Parasegetibacter sp. NRK P23: one gene and its partner. The protein of the gene in region 1 interacts with the protein of each later gene in a pairwise test. Links are inferred from orthologs where the notes say so. Each region holds a gene or a part of one and is shown on either strand. Other genes may lie near its edges.

What was found.
Region 2: the proteins of M4J38_RS19295 (region 1) and rsfS interact in binary tests that used the Escherichia coli proteins (3 or more experiments, as listed by UniProt). The link is inferred for Parasegetibacter sp. NRK P23 from one-to-one orthologs.

What each region holds. Positions count from the first base shown.
Region 1 is NZ_JAMDLG010000023.1:122,418-130,417, forward strand. Bases 1,507-4,490 are described here. They hold M4J38_RS19295 (AAA family ATPase), read right to left. Parts: upstream 3,547-4,490; coding sequence 2,467-3,546; downstream 1,507-2,466. Other genes in these bases: M4J38_RS19290 (DUF5682 family protein), read right to left, coding at 1,507-2,436; M4J38_RS19300 (DUF5691 domain-containing protein), read right to left, coding at 3,555-4,490. Also shown: M4J38_RS19285 (VWA domain-containing protein), read right to left, coding at 1-244; more of M4J38_RS19290, read right to left, coding at 241-1,506; more of M4J38_RS19300, read right to left, coding at 4,491-5,042; M4J38_RS19305 (SWIM zinc finger domain-containing protein), read right to left, coding at 5,042-6,346; M4J38_RS19310 (NAD(P)/FAD-dependent oxidoreductase), read right to left, coding at 6,412-7,965.
Region 2 is NZ_JAMDLG010000001.1:3,349,086-3,356,959, reverse strand. The notes cover bases 2,569-5,426. They hold rsfS (ribosome silencing factor), read right to left. Parts: upstream 4,271-5,426; coding sequence 3,866-4,270; downstream 2,569-3,865. Other genes in these bases: M4J38_RS13540 (DUF4157 domain-containing protein), read right to left, coding at 5,133-5,426; M4J38_RS13545 (biotin--[acetyl-CoA-carboxylase] ligase), read left to right, coding at 4,378-5,136; ftsH (ATP-dependent zinc metalloprotease FtsH), read right to left, coding at 2,569-3,745. In the rest of the region: M4J38_RS13570 (hypothetical protein), read right to left, coding at 1-249; M4J38_RS13565 (UDP-2,3-diacylglucosamine diphosphatase), read right to left, coding at 246-1,004; M4J38_RS13560 (LUD domain-containing protein), read right to left, coding at 1,024-1,614; more of ftsH, read right to left, coding at 1,670-2,568; more of M4J38_RS13540, read right to left, coding at 5,427-5,438; M4J38_RS13535 (PKD domain-containing protein), read left to right, coding at 5,628-7,874. UniProt on the Escherichia coli protein: Functions as a ribosomal silencing factor. Interacts with ribosomal protein uL14 (rplN), blocking formation of intersubunit bridge B8.

The sequences.
Region 1 (8,000 bases):
GTTTCATGGCATCCTGTTGCATCACCTGCACCACGGTGGAAGGGAAGTAGGCGCGGATATCGCCCAGCCAGCGGCTAACGTTGGGGGAAGATGGGCCCAGCCCGCCTTCACGGTTGCTGTCGTAAAGCGCCTGGAGCGTATTGTCCATGCTAAGGTCCAGTCCCGAAAGGTTGACCTGTGTTCCGTCGTTTTCATTGGCGCCCAGTATCAGTCTCCATTTCCGGAGTAAGGGTTCGTTGTTCATTTTGCGGCGTTGTATTGATGGCCCAGTAATTCCATGATGAGTGGGATAGCGGCAACGGCCCGTTCTTCGTTGAAGGGCAATTTTTTTTCAGGAGCCGTTCCGGTTGAGCCTGATCCCAGTCTGGCTTTCTCCCCGAGTTTTCTTCGTTCCGGCGCGGTAAAGCGCGCGAAGGTGCGGCGGATAAGCGGCAACAATTCGAGGAAGGTATTTTCTTCCAGTTGCGCTACCCAATTGTTTACTACGTTCCAAAGTGCGGTATCTATCAGCAACAATGTACCACTGCCTTTCAGAAATCCTTCCAGCCATGAAGCCACCAGCGCAGCTGGTGTTGCAGGCGACATGGCCCTGCTAAAATGCGCCGCCAGGTCTGCCCCTTCCAATAGTTTACGGTCGGCGAGTAACCGCGTGGCATAGCCGGCGATCACGGGCGTTGTATGGTTGCTGAAGGCTATGTTTTGCAAGGTGTTTTCCCAGAGAAGAGCTATTTCTGCATCCTGTAAAATGTTAACGGCGTCGTTCATCCTGAAAACAAGTTCCAGCAAGTGCTCGGCGGCATCGTCTGAAACGGCTGCGCAGGCATTGGGCAGACTGATACAGACGCGGGTAAGGATCTCCGTTACTACTTCGAGTAGTTTTTGGGTGTCCGACTGCCGCACGGCGCCATACCGTGCGGCATTTACCAGTTCCGGAACAATTTGCATCAGTTGAATGGTGTCGGAAGTTGCGGCCGATAGTTGTTCGATCCGTTTGATCACGGCATCCAGCGCTACCGGGAGTTCCGCGGGAAGTGTGTTGATGAGCAAAGCACTGATGGCTTCCAGCGCATCCGATTCGTTCACCTGCCGGGTCACATAATTGCCTGCGGCCACTTCCACCGTATTGCCCCATGCGCCTTTTTCAATGATGTCTATTAATAGTTCAGGTTTCCACTGAAGCCGCCATTGTTCTTTAAAAGTGCCTTTTCCATTCACGGCGGTTTGTTCTCCCCATCTGATGCCAAGCAGGAGCAGCCTGTGCAGTAACCTGCTTCTTTCCAGATCGGTCTCTTTTCGCAGATCGAGCGTATAGTCTTTCCAGTCAGCGGAAGGCGGTAGCCTGAGTGATTTTTGTTTTTTCTCAATATCGTTCTGGAGCGGAGGTTTGGGCACATCGTCCGGCACCGTGCCCAGGTTATTGGCCACCATCAGTTGCTGGTGCACCAGGTGCATGGGGGTGGCGTCTCCGTTACAAAGTACGCTGAGCGTGGCCTCGTTCAATTCTTCCAATCCTGCTTTTGAATAACCGCGCAAACCTGCCAACGTATTGGCGAGGCGCACTGCTTCCACCACATGCGCCACCGAAGTATCTAATCCGTTTTCACGGAAGAGGGCCGCTGTAAGCGCCATCCACCGGGTGCCGTCATCATCAGGATGGTGCCAGAGGTGCTGGTACCATCCGGGGGAAAGAATACCGGCGCCATAGCCTGAATACACACTGAGTCTGCTGTTGCTCCATGGAATCCAGGTACATTCCACTTTCAGTTTCGGTATGCCTTTCAGCAGGTCATTGTCATCTTTCAGCTTCGGCATGTGCTGAAGGGCGGGAACATGCCATGCGCCGCAGATCACGGCTATTTCTGTGAACATTTCTTTTTCAGCCTGCCGGATGGTTTTGCGCATGTGTGCTTCCCGGAGCAGTTCCAGTTGTTTTTCTTTTCCGGAATGATCTTCGCGCAATGCATGCATGGCTTCTGCAACGGCTTCAAATACCTGTTCGTTGTTGCGGCGGTATTCAAACTGGCGCTCCCACCATTTTTCACCATCCGGTATACCGTCGGCCAGGGCGAGTTGTGAGATGGGGTCATGCGCTACGGGTGCTGTCTCCTCCTGTGTTTCCATGGCGAGTTGTGTGCCGATGGGAAGGTCCATAAAGCGAACCTGTTTTTGCTTTCGTAAGGCGTACCGGATGGCCTGCCATTCCGGTGAAAATTCAGCGAAAGGAAAGAAGACGGATTTTTTAGGGTCATCGGGATGAAAGGCCAGAATGGCCACCGGGGGCTTCAGCGTTTCATGAGCGGCCAATGCCAGTATGGCGTCTGCTTCAGGCGGGCCTTCTATCAATACTACATCAGGGTCCAGCGCTTCCAGGAACTGGAGCACACTTCTGGCGGAGCCGGGGCCGTGGTGGCGTATACCTAACAGGTGAACGGGCATTTGGTGGAAATGAAAAGTAAAGAATAATAACTACACCAGGTCGCGGCAGGCGCGGTACACATCTTTCCAATCGGCGCGGGGTTTTACCACGGTTTCCAGGTATTCCTGCCATACAACTTTATCCTGAACAGGGTCCTTTACGATGGCGCCAATTATCCCCGCGGCCAGGTCGGCGGCTTTCAGTGTGCCGTCTCCGAAATAGGCGGCCATCGCCAGCCCGTTGTTCACTACCGAAATGGCTTCGGCGGTACTTAAGGTGCCGGAGGGTATCTTGAGTTTCGTTTTCCCATCTTCAGTAACACCGTTACGGAGTTCCCTGAATATGGTTACAATGCGCCTGATTTCCTGCAACGCAGGTTTTTCGGCAGGAAGTTCCATGGTCTTTTCAAAGCTTTCCACCCTTCTTCTCACAATGTCGATCTCTTCTTCCATGCTGTCGGGCACGGGAAGAATAACCGTGTTGAACCTGCGTTTGAGGGCGCTCGACAGCTCGTTCACACCCTTATCGCGGTTGTTGGCCGTGGCGATCACATTGAACCCGCGGACGGCCTGTACTTCTGTATTGATTTCAGGGACCGGCATTGTTTTTTCCGACAGCACAGTGATCAATGTATCCTGCACATCGGCTCCTATGCGTGTCAGTTCTTCAATCCGCGCAATCTTACCCGTTTTCATGGCGCGCATTACCGGCGTTTCTACCAGCGCTCTTTCTGATGGACCTTCAGCCAGCAATTTTGCATAGTTCCAGCCATAGCGGATGGCCTCTTCGCTGGTGCCTGCGGTTCCCTGCACAATCAATGTACTGTCCCCGCTGATCGCCGCCGCCAGGTGCTCGCTCACCCAACTCTTCGCCGTGCCGGGGAGCCCGTACAGCAACAGAGCCCGGTCGGTGGTAAGGGTAGCCACGGCAATTTCCATCAGCCTTTTGTTGCCGATGTATTTGGGGCTTACTTCGAACCCGTTCTTTAGTTTCCCTCCCGTTAGGTAGGTAACCACTGATTGTGGAGAAAGCACCCAGTTGGCGGGCGGTTTCCCCTCATCGTTCTTCCTGAGTTCTTCCAGTTCCTGCGCAAACAGGTGTTCCGCGTGCATTCTGAGTATAGGGGCCATAATGATTTTTATGAATGAAATGATTGAATAATTTTTGATCGGAGTTGTAACAGCCCTGAAATGTGTTCGGCTGTGGCGGACCAGGTTTGCTGGTACGCGGGCTGTTTGGAGGAAATATTGTCCAGACTGGCTCCCAGTCCTGCGGGGATAAGGTGAATATGCCTGCTGAAAAATGATTTAGGGTAGGCGTAAACGTTATTCGAGGCAAACCGCAGCACTTTTTCCGCCAGTTTCAAACTCCAGGGCGTTTTCCTTTGAATAAGAAAATTCATGAGTTCTTCCGGGCGGTAGTCGAAGTGTTCCGTCGCGTATTGGTCCTGTTCAGGTTCCGGTAGCAGTGGTAGCAATTCCATAAAGTAGGTGGCCGAATGTTGTTTCAGCAGCAGTGCCCAGTTGGTGCTTTTGAACCGGATCACCGCCTTTACCAGGTAAGGCAGTAGTTTTTTCCCGTTGTCGTCTTTTCCGAACAACCGGATCACTTCTTCCGGAGACATGCCCCACCAGTTCTCATAATGCTCCGGTGGAACCTGTTCCACCATTTGGGCAACCATAAACACTTCATCGCTCATTTCTTTGCTATTGCTCAGTGGCTGCAAACCTGTTTTCTGTAATTCATCCGTTGCGGTGGGCTGAATGGCAAGGATTGTTTTGCTGGCAAGCCCCAGCATGGTGCGTGTTTTTTCAGGTGCCAGCGACTGGCGCAGGGCTTCAGCGTATTGTTGCACGATAGGAGAGGAAGGAATAGAACGCAGGATGGCCTGCGCCATTTCTTTCACCTTTTTGCTTTTTTCAGTGGCCAATCCTGTTAGAAAGGGAATATCCGCTGCTACCGGGTTGGCCGCCAGTACAGCAAGAATTTCCTGTTTCATGGCAGCGTCTTCGGTACCCCAGGTATTCCGGATCATTTCGATGGCTGCAACCGGTTGCTCTTTTCTTATTTGAGCCAGCGCGGTTTTCCTTTGATCGGGTGTGCCCGTTTCCCAGGCTTCGGTGTTGTCAATACTTTCTGCAAATTGCCAGGCGGGATTAAGCTTTGCCAACCATTCCCCCCTTTTACCAGAGCAGGTAATGATCAGTGGGCGAAGCGTTTTGTTCCTTGTGGCGATATCCAGCATTTCCGGCAGCAACAATACGGGTATCAACTGGTTTGCTTCCGCGCAGCATTGCAACCATATTTCCAGCAAACCCGTATGGTGTTCCTGTTGCAATAAAGTTGCGAACGTTTTCAGTGAGGCTTCATTGCAATAAGAAAACACTTCCGCTTCGGCACAAGGGATTCCCGCTCCGGGTGATGGATGAGGTTCCAAACCCGCCCGTACATAGGCGGAGCCAAGCGTGATGGTTTGAAGGAAACGCTCTTCTTTATCACTAATCGTTGATTCAATCAGGTGAAGCGCATGTTGCAGCGCAACGGGGGCGGCTTCTTTTACCGGCGTTTTCTTGTCGGTGCCAAGCAGGGCGGTGTGCACCAGTTCTTCCCAATACTGCAGCTGCATTACAACGGATTGTATTTATTTTGAAGCCATATTCCGAGGGGAGTAAAACTATTGTTCGTTCCCACCAGGGCCATATTCAAAGGCATTCCTCCCGAGGCGGCGAGTAATTTCCAGGCAGAGGAAAATTCTTTAGCCACGGGCATCATCTTACCGGAAGCATCCTTCAGCCACCATTCATTATTCAGGATGAGCGGAACCAGGTTTTGCACCACCATTGGCTGTTCTTCCAGGAATGGTTGCCTCATTCCTGCATTGGCCTGAACAGTTATAGCTTCGTTCCATCCCTGAAGGCCATGGATCAGGTAATCGCCGCCCACACTTACCTGCTTTTTAATAAGGGCCCTGAGGGGTTCGGCAGAAGGGAAAAATACCAGTTCCGCGGTAATGAACATGCCCGGGGATAGTGAAAATTGAAGTCCCTGACCCCGGAAAATGAATTGCAGCACCAACGCATATTTGCCTGAGTTGATGCCGTACAACCAGTTTTTTTCTGTGGTAAGTCCTTCCTCCTCCGATACCTGTTTTCCCAGGATAAGCCATGTATCTTCCAATCCCTGTTGCTCTTTCAGCTCTTCCTGGTTTTGGGGGAAGCCGATGCGTGTTCGAATATCTTCGACAGGGTATCCGACAATGGCTGCATTGATATTGCGCATCCCGGATACCGCCAGGTAAATACGGGCCAGATGGTGCAGGAATTCCGCCTGCCAGCCTTCTTTGTAAAAAGGCGTATTGCCAAGGGAGCGTACCATTGCCGCAAGCCCCGGTGCCTGTGCATCCACCATTCTCCGTGCCATGGCATCAAAAAAAGCGGTCCCCTTTGCGGGGATATCGAGCAGGCCTATGCGCACAAGATCTTTGAGCCAGCGGAGCAGTTCTTCTATGCCGTCTTCAACTTTTGATTCGCGTGCTTTCTGTCGTTTCTCCCGGGAAGCTTCATCTTTAGGTGCTGTATTTACCGCGGCTTCGGCTTGTTGTTTCTGACCCCTTTTGTTGATCCATTCTTCCACCCAGGGCGGCATGGCTGCTGCATTAAAATCATTGGGATGACCAGCTTTGTATAATAGAAGTCCAAGCCCATGTTTGCAGGGAAACTTCCGGCTGGGGCAGGAACATTTGAATGCTATGGCGGAAAGATCGACCTGTGTCTGATAGGGTTTGCTGCCACTTCCCTGGCATTCGCCCCACAAAGCCAACGCGGTAGCGCCTTTGCTCACCCATTTTTTGGGAGAAGAAAGGTCTTTGCCCGCCTTGCGGGAGGCATCATCGGGGGCAAGGGAAAGTATCTGGTCTTCGGTAAGGTTCAAGAGAAAAGATTTGAACCCAAATTAAGGAATGAAATGATTCAGGAAAAATAATTGCGTTTTTGTTGTTACCGCATGGCAATCACCTCCGCAACCCTTTCTCCATCCATAGCAGCGCTCACGATACCGCCCGCGTAACCCGCGCCTTCTCCGCAAGGGTACAGATCCGCTATCTGCGGATGTTGCAGGGTAACACCATCCCTTGGAATGCGCACGGGAGAAGAAGTCCGCGATTCAGTAGCCACCACCACCGCTTCGTTGCTAAGATAACCGCGCATCTTTTTTCCAAACGCCACGAAACCTTCTTTCAGACTGGTATGTATAAACCCCGGAAGCACCTCCCGCAGGTCGGCGGAATGAATACCGGGCAGATAAGAGCAATCCGGTAGTGAAGCCGAATTTCTGCCATTCACCATATCGCCCATGCGCTGCGCGGGGGCCACGAGTTTACCACCACCCACCCAGGCTGCTTTCTGCTCAATCTCCTGCTGGAAATACATGCCGGCCAAAGCACCATATTTTTCAAAGCGCTTCAACTTCTCGGGGTGCACCGTTACCACCATGCCCGAGTTCGCATAAGGATTATTCCGCTTGGAAGGACTCCACCCGTTCACCACCACTTCGCCCGGAGCCGTGGCCGCCGGGGCGATAATACCACCAGGACACATACAGAAAGAAAATACGCCATGTCCTTGTACCTGTTCCACCAGACTATAAGATGCAGGAGGAAGGTGCTCGTTCCTTACCGGGCAATGGTATTGAATGGTATCTATCAGCGCTTGCGGATGTTCAATGCGAACGCCCAAAGCATACGATTTGTTTTCGATCAGTATCTGCTGCTCATCGAGCAGGTGAAATATGTCTCGTGCCGAATGCCCTGTAGCCAGTATCACGGCTTCGCCTTTCCATGCGCCGCCTTGTTGTGTTTTCACGCCAGTAACGGCATTGTTTTCGAGGATGAACTGATTTACTTTTTGTTCGAAGAGAAAAAATCCGCCGCTGGCGATCACCTGTTCCCGCATCGCGGTGATGATCTGCGGAAGTTTGTTGGTCCCGATGTGGGGATGCGCATCGTACAGCACGGATTCTTCCGCGCCAAACTGCACCAGCAATTGCAGTATCCGCTTAATGTCGCCGCGCTTGGTGCTGCGTGTGTACAATTTCCCATCGCTGTAGGTTCCCGCGCCGCCTTCGCCGAAGCAGTAATTGCTTTCGGGGTTTACCTCACCGAGCTTGTTCATGGCCGCGAGATCCCTGCGCCGGGCACGCACATCTTTGCCGCGCTCCAGTACGATGGGGCGAATACCCTTTTCAATCAGTTTCAGCGCAGCGAATAATCCCGCGGGACCCGCACCCACAATGATCACTTGTTTTTGGGCCTTACTTACATCGGGAAAAATATAAGGCTGGAAACGTTCCACCGGCAGGGGTTCATCCACATAACATAGGCAGGTTAAGTTGATCCATGGTTGTTTGCTGCGGGCGTCGATGGATCTTTTCTCAATGTGGTAGCCGGTAAGGGAGGCTGGTTTCACGCCGAGGGATGCAACAAGGTAGGCGCGCAACGTTTCGGGGCTGGCGGCTTCTTCGGGGGTGAGGCGGAGAGAGAGTTGTTGTTGCATGTGCGTGGCTGGAATGTTATACTTTGTTTTCGTGG
Region 2 (7,874 bases), on another replicon or contig:
CGGGTTGGAGGCATCCATCGAATACAACTTTCCGAAGCGCTTCACATCGTTGAAAACGGAGAGGGAATCGCCATCGGGATTGTATTTCTTCAATTGGTTCTGCCTGGTGAGCAGGTAAGTATTACCAATGTTGTCGGTGGTAAAATCAATGAAATCACCGTGAATTTCCCTGATAAGTTCCGGTGTTTGCGCGAGGAGGAACTGTGTTCCGGCGAGCAGCGCCAACAGATATGTGATCAGTTTTTTCAAACCTTGTGGTACTCGAGTGAAAGATGGTTACCGTCAAAAACGGCGTAGCTGTAATATTTAATCCAGTCGCCGAGGTTCACGTACCTGCTTCCTCCGGGCAGCGGCCAGTCGATGGGCAGGTGCCGGTGTCCGAATATACAATAATCGTAGAACTGCCGCTGCAATACTTCCTTGCAATAGATGATGAGCCATTCGTTCTCTTCCCCGAGGAACTTTTCGTCGGACTGCCCTGTAGCGGCCCTGCTTCTCCTACTCAGAAAGTTCGCCAAACCTATCCCCCATGCGGGGTGCAGCGCGCCGAACATCCACTGGCAGAGTTTGTTCCGGAATATTTTTTTGATGAATTTATAGCCGTGGTCACCGGGACCCAGGCCATCTCCGTGTCCGATAAGGAATTGCTTCCCATTGAATTCGAACGCTTTTGGTTCATGGTACACGGGGATATTCAGTTCTTCTTCAAAATAACCATCCATCCACATGTCGTGGTTTCCGGTAAAAAAATGAACGGGAATACCTGCATCGGTAAACCGTGCGAGTTGCCCCAGCAAACGGATGTAGCCTTTCGGCACAACTGTTTTGTATTCGTACCAGAAATCGAAGATATCGCCAACAATGAAGAGTACTCCCGTTTCAGGCATGATCTGTTCCAGGAAACGGACAATCCTGTCTTCTCTTTCCCGGCTCTGCGCGTGGTTGGGCGCGCCCAGGTGGAAATCGGAGAGGAAGTAAATCTTTTTTCCCGGTGGAAGGACCATGGAGGAAAATTCAAAATTACTACGCATGTTGGTCTACAAGAAATACATACACTTCCTTCGGACCATGCACCCCTACCACCAGTGTTTTCTCAATATCGGCGGTACGGCTGGGTCCGCTGGCGAACGTAATCAGCGATGGCAGACGTTCCGGGTATTTCTCCCGCACCAGTTGCATGGCATCTTTGATATCGTACACCAGTTGGTTGGAGTAAGCGATACAGATATGTACCGGGGCGTAAACGCTGGTAGTGCGCCCTCCGTTCAGTGCCGCGCTCAATGCGATAGAACCGGTACGCGCCACGAGGGCCTCGCAGGTCGTGATGGCTGCATCACAATTGTGGAGCGTGGTGGATTCATCAAAAGCTATTCCTGCCGCTTCCAGCGCGGGTTTCAGACTATTATCTTTTGTGAAGAGTCCTTTCCATCCGAGCTGAACGGACAAGGCTTTCAGCTGTGCCGCCATTTCGGCTTCATTCAGGCAGAATACAAATTTCCCCTGGAGCCTGGAGAAGTTCTCCGCAAACTCCATTTCCGGTTCCATTTGCTGTGGCTGATACACCGATTGATAACCTTCGCTCTGGGAAAAAGGAAGAGGCGTTGATACGGTCAACGCCTTTCTTATTTTTTTTAAGATGCTTTCTTTAGAAGGAGATACGTTCATGATATTAGGGCTGTACTTCAGTTGATTGTGGCATTTCTGTTGGTGGAACGCCGGCGCTGATGCCGCCTGTTGGCTCATGAGTTGGGTCTGCTACGTCCAACGCCTTGCGTTCTTCATAGGGTCTTTTACCGATCAGTTTTTCCACATCACTCTGGAACAATACTTCTTTTTCCAACAGCGCTTCCGCCAGCAATTTCACTTCGTGACTTCTTTCGGTAAGCAATTCCTTAGTGCGGTTGTAGGCCCCGAGGATCAGGCTACGCACTTCGTTATCGATCATCTGGGCGGTCTCATCACTGTAAGGCTTGGTAAAATTGTATTCGCCCTGTTGTGATTCGTAGAAACTGACGTTACCCACCTTATCGTTCATACCGTAAACGGTCACCATGGCGTAAGCCATGCGGGTGATCTGTTGCAGGTCGTTCTGCGCGCCGGTGGATATTTTACCGAAGTTCAGTTCTTCGCTTGCGCGGCCCCCGAGGGTCATACAAATCTGGTCGAACAATTGATCAGTATTATAGAGATACTGTTCTTTCGGGGTGTACTGCGCATATCCGAGCGCGGCCACACCACGGGGAACGATGGTTACTTTGAGCAGCGGATAAGCATGTTCGAGGTACCAGCCACAGATGGCGTGGCCCGCTTCGTGGTAGGCGATGATCTTTTTCTCTTCGGGAGAAATGATCTTGTTTTTCTTTTCTAATCCGCCGATCACACGGTCAACGGCATCCTGGAAATCAACCATCTCCACACCGGCCTTTCCCTTCCTGGCGGCAATGAGGGCGGCTTCGTTACAAACATTCGCGATATCGGCTCCGGCGAAACCGGGCGTCTGCTCCGCCAGTTTATGCACGTCCACCTGTTCGGAAACCTTGATGGCTTTCAGGTGTACTTTGAAGATGGCTTCACGGCCTTTCACATCCGGCTTATCAATAGAGATTTGCCTGTCGAAACGACCTGGACGCAACAAAGCGCTATCCAGTACGTCGGGGCGGTTGGTCGCAGCGAGAATAATAATTCCGCTGTCGCCGCCGAAACCATCCATTTCAACGAGCAACTGGTTGAGGGTGCTTTCCCTTTCATCGTTGCTCATCATCACGTTCTTTCCGCGGGCCCGGCCTATGGCGTCAATTTCATCGATAAATATCACGCAGGGCGCTTTTTCGCGGGCCTGCTTGAACAGGTCACGCACACGGCTAGCACCCACACCTACAAACATTTCCACGAAATCGGAACCGGAAAGCGAGAAGAAAGGCACCTGCGCTTCCCCGGCCATCGCTTTGGCCAGGAGCGTTTTACCGGTACCGGGAGGTCCTACCAGCAGGGCACCTTTGGGAATTTTACCACCAAGGGCCGTATATTTCTTGGGATTCTTCAGGAAATCAACAATCTCCATCACTTCCACCTTCGCTTCATCCAAACCGGCCACATCACTGAACGTAATATTTACTTTAGTTCCCTTCTCGAACAATTGGGCCTTGGATTTGCCAATATTGAAAATACCTCCGGGACCACTTCCGCCGCCGGCGCCACCGCCCATTTTTCGCATCAGCAATACCCATAAACCAATGAATATCAACAAGGGAAGCAGGAATTGGAGAAGGGGTGCAAACCAATCACTTTCGGGCGCGGCTTCATTGGGCACTTCTTTTATCCCGGTTTCGGTATAAAAATCGGCCAGTCTTTTTTCGAAGCTTTCGAAATTGGTTACGTTGAACTGGAACTGAGGACCTTTATTGGTTTGAGCATTCCAGTTTTTGGAGAGTTTATCCTTGTAATAAGGTTTGGAAAGGCTATCGGTCTTGATGTATACCCTTACCAGGTCTTTATTGGTAACGGAAACCAGTTTGGCCACATCACCTTTCGCGAGCATGTTGTTTTTGAATTCCAGCTCGCTGATAGATTTTATATCGGCTGAAAAAGACCCGAAAAACTGCAATCCCAGCAGCACTGCCGCGATGATGCCGTATACCCAGTAAATATTGAATTTGGGACCTTTACGGGGCGGTTCTTCGCCTCCTTGCCTGGGTTTCAGCCTGGGAAAATTCCGGTCGTCTTTTTTGTATTCGTCTTGTGACATAAGGTTATTTGTGCTTGTTCTTCTCGTGTTTATATAAATGGATCGGGGGCTAATTTGTTCAATATAAAGCAAATCCCCGTGTTTATACGGGTATTTTGCAAGTATTTTAACAGAACGGGATCAGGAATTATGCTCGGCCATCGCCGCGTCGCTCCACATTTCTTCCAGGCGGTAAAACTTCCTGGTTTCAGGCAACATCACGTGCACTACCACGTTCACATAGTCAATAATGATCCATTGCTGTGCCTGGTGCCCTTCGTGTTTATAGGGTGTTTCGCCACAGATTTTTTTCACTTCTTCTTCCACAAAGTCGGAAATACCTTTCAATTGAGTAGTATTGGTGGCTTCGCAGATGATAAAGAAATCTGCCACTGCCTCCGGAATTTTGCGCAGATCCAGCGAAATTATATTCTCTCCTTTCTTTTCCTGGATGGTATGAAGGATGGTCTTGATGATCTTCGAGCGACTGGTAAGCTTAGTAACGCTTGTTTTCTCCCTCGCGGCCAATGCTTGTAGTGGTTCCAATAACACTTTGGATTTAGGTGAACAATTTCAATTTTTACAGGTGCTTCAAAATTAGTGATTCAAACCGACACTTCACGGTTACATTTGCGGAAGGAATCATGGTATTTATGCGATCCATCACACACCGGGGCGCCATGGGCAAGCCCCTGACCATTTTGAATACGGTTGACAGTTCCAACAACTATGCCATGCAGGCGGTTCACGCAGGAAAGGCAGGCAATGGCGCGGCCTTTTTCGCGCTGGAACAAACGGCGGGAAGAGGACAAAGGGGGAAAACCTGGCACACGAATCCAGGAGAAAACATCGTATTGAGCCTGGTAGTGGAACCGGGCCTGTACAATATCAGCAAGGCTTTTGAGCTGAACTGGGCCGTATCGCTCGCCGCCCGGCAACTGCTGGACAACCATACCAACGGGGACGTTTCAATTAAATGGCCCAATGATATTTATTGGCGTGACAGAAAGGCAGCAGGGATACTGGTAGAAAACTGCTTTCGCGGCCAAAACTGGACCGCCGCCGTAGTAGGCATGGGCATGAATATCAACCAGACCCATTTCCCCGAAACGGATAAAAAACCGGTTTCCCTGAAGCAGATCACCGGAAAAGAAGCTGATCCACTGGAAATGGCAAGGATTTTCTTCCAACTACTTGAAAACGAACTGGAAAAGATCTGCTCTTCCGGACCGGCAACCTTACTCGAAGCCTACAACTCCCACCTTTACATGCGAAACATGAAAGTGCGGTTAAAGCAGGAAAACCGCGTTTTTGAAACGATCATCACCCACGTAAACGACAGCGGACAACTCTGTACCAGGGATACGATGGAACATTGTTTCGACTTCGGCACCGTGGAATGGCAACTTTAAACCACTTCATCCTCCGCCGCCCGCGCCTCTACTTCGAAGCGGTTGTTGGTATACCCGTGTTTGATCCATTCCCAAACATACCGCAATATAAACCCGGCGGTGCCATATTGCCGGAACTGCCGGATATGCGCCATTTCATGCCTTACCCATCTCGTGTTTGCCCTGAAAGCACCTTCCGTGACACCATACAAATGAATGGTATTGCCGAGTACCATAGCGATGCGGGGTTCCTTACGGAAAGCCGCGGCTATGCGAGCGAAGGAAGAATTTTCTTTGATGACCGGCTGTTGTGTATGCTTCACGCCTGTAAAAGTAAGGTCGCAAGCGGAATTTCTTCATCAATTACAACCTGGAATAAAACACCTCTATCTTAAAAAAGCAACTGGAAACAACTTATCCATTTCCAGCATGATCGGTGAAAATACCGGGCACCTTTTATTGTTTAGCCCATACAACCTCCTTATCTTCGGTTCGTAATTTCGAACCCCTTTATGACCCTTGTCCGTTTTTTAAAAGCCTTACTTCTATTGCTGCCTGCTGGATTTTTCCTCCCCCTGCATGCTCAACTGAACGCGGACTTCATCGCTGATGTAAACGCGGGATGCGCTCCATTGAAAGTAAGTTTTACCAATCGCACCGCCGGAGCGTCTTCCGGAGCCACTTACAGTTGGGACCTAGGAAATGGGAACAGCTCTGCTTTTGTCAGCCCTTCGGCTATATATACCGATACCAAAACATATCAGGTTACGCTTACCGTTTCCGACAATGGGAAAACGTCTTCCAAAACTATTCCGGTAACGGTGCATCCGCCACCCACCGCAAGTTTCACCATATCCTCGCCGAAAGCTTGTTTGCCCGCCGCCATCACTTTTACCAGCACCTCTAACCCTGGAGGGGGAAACATTACAGGATATTACTGGGATTTTGGGGATGGAACTGCAACCCAGGGCTATGGTCCCTCGGTGAGCCACACTTACAATCAGGAACAGGAATCCCCTGTATCGCTTACGGTGACCAATAATTTCGGATGCTCGCACACGGTGGTAAAAAATGAAGCCGTAAAGATACTACCCGCAATAGGAGCATCATTTACCGCGAGCCAGGAAGTGCTTTGTAAAGAAACTGACCTGGTTAATTTCAGCAACAATAGTTTTGGCCCTGGAACACTGAGTTACGAATGGGATTATGGAGACGGCTCAGCCAGCGTCGAGAAGACCCCGTCCCACGCATTCAATAAAAAAGGCATTTACACGGTAAAGCTTATCGTTAAAAGCTCCGAGGGTTGCACCGCGCAGCAGGTAAGAAGCAATTACCTCAATGTGGCACAGTATAGCAGCGACTTTAATGTTCCTGCACTGATATGTACAGGTGCCGCCGCCTCTTTCGTAGCAGCTCCATCCCCCGCTCCTTCCTCCACCAGTTGGGAAGTAAACGGGGTTCCTACTTATAACTATTACTACGGAAGGCTTGAACAGGTTTTTCAAACTGAAGGCTCCTTTACTGTAAAACTAAACCACACTTTCGGTACATGCCCTTACTCCGTTACAAAAACAGTTCAGGTCAAAAAGTCGCCAAGTGCGGCAGCGTTCACCTCTAATGTTTCCGGCCTTTGCGGGGCCCCTACGGATGTTGTATTCGAGGATCCAAGTACGGATGTTGTGAAATGGGAATGGAACTTCAATTATAATTATTATGACCAGGTTGTAAATGGCACAGGGAAGAAAATCACCTGGAACTACCCTTCAAACGGATACAAAAATATTTGGTTAAAAGTGACCACCGCGGAAGGTTGCACCGCTTCCGCCAGCAAACAAATTCAGATCGGTCCCCCTGAAATTAATGTGGGCTATAAGAATCTGGTAAGTGAAACCAACAGCCTTACCACCTGCGAGAAACCGATTGAACTTACGTTCTTTTCTTCAAATGCATCACAGATCGCGGCTTATTCCTGGCAGTTCAGCGATGGTACTACTTCCACGGCGGCTGAGCCGACAAAAAAATTCACCACTGTTGGCAACCACTGGGCAACACTGTCATATACCACGAATAACGGATGTAAGGGTTCCATCACCCTCAGTTCTATCAAAATTTATGGCACACCCGTGGCCAACTTTACGGCTTCCTCCCAGCAAACCTGTGGACCGAACCCAATTTTGTTCACGGCTTCCGGAAGCCAGCACGCGGAATACTGGAACTGGAACTTTGGTGACAATACCACGCATTATATCTCCAGTGTACAAAAATCCTATACCACAGAAGGGAAATATGATGTCACGCTAACAGTTAGTAACCAACGTTGCCAGGCAAGCATCACCAAACAACAATATATCACGGTGAATGCCCCTTTCGCCATAATCAATACAAAACAAAACACCTGCCTCGACGACCGGGGAGTAGTAGACTTTAAACACGCTTCGAATACGGCAACCGAAGTGATCTGGGACTTTGGCGACAAAAGTGCTCCTATTAAGAAACCAGCCGCAGAAACAGCTATTTCGCATCAATATACGCAGACGGGAAATTATACCGTAACGCTCACAGCCATTAATGGCGCCTGCTCTCTAACAACCAGTACCCCCGTACCAGTATTGCTTAAGCAGAAGCCCCGGCTTTCCCCAACGCAGCGCGAGGTGTGTGTAGGTAGTTTCGCAGATGTTATGGCTGACGGGCTGGAAGACAATCCCGCTCAAAATTATACCTACGATAGTGAATACATGATTTCCTTTGTTAATGAAGAT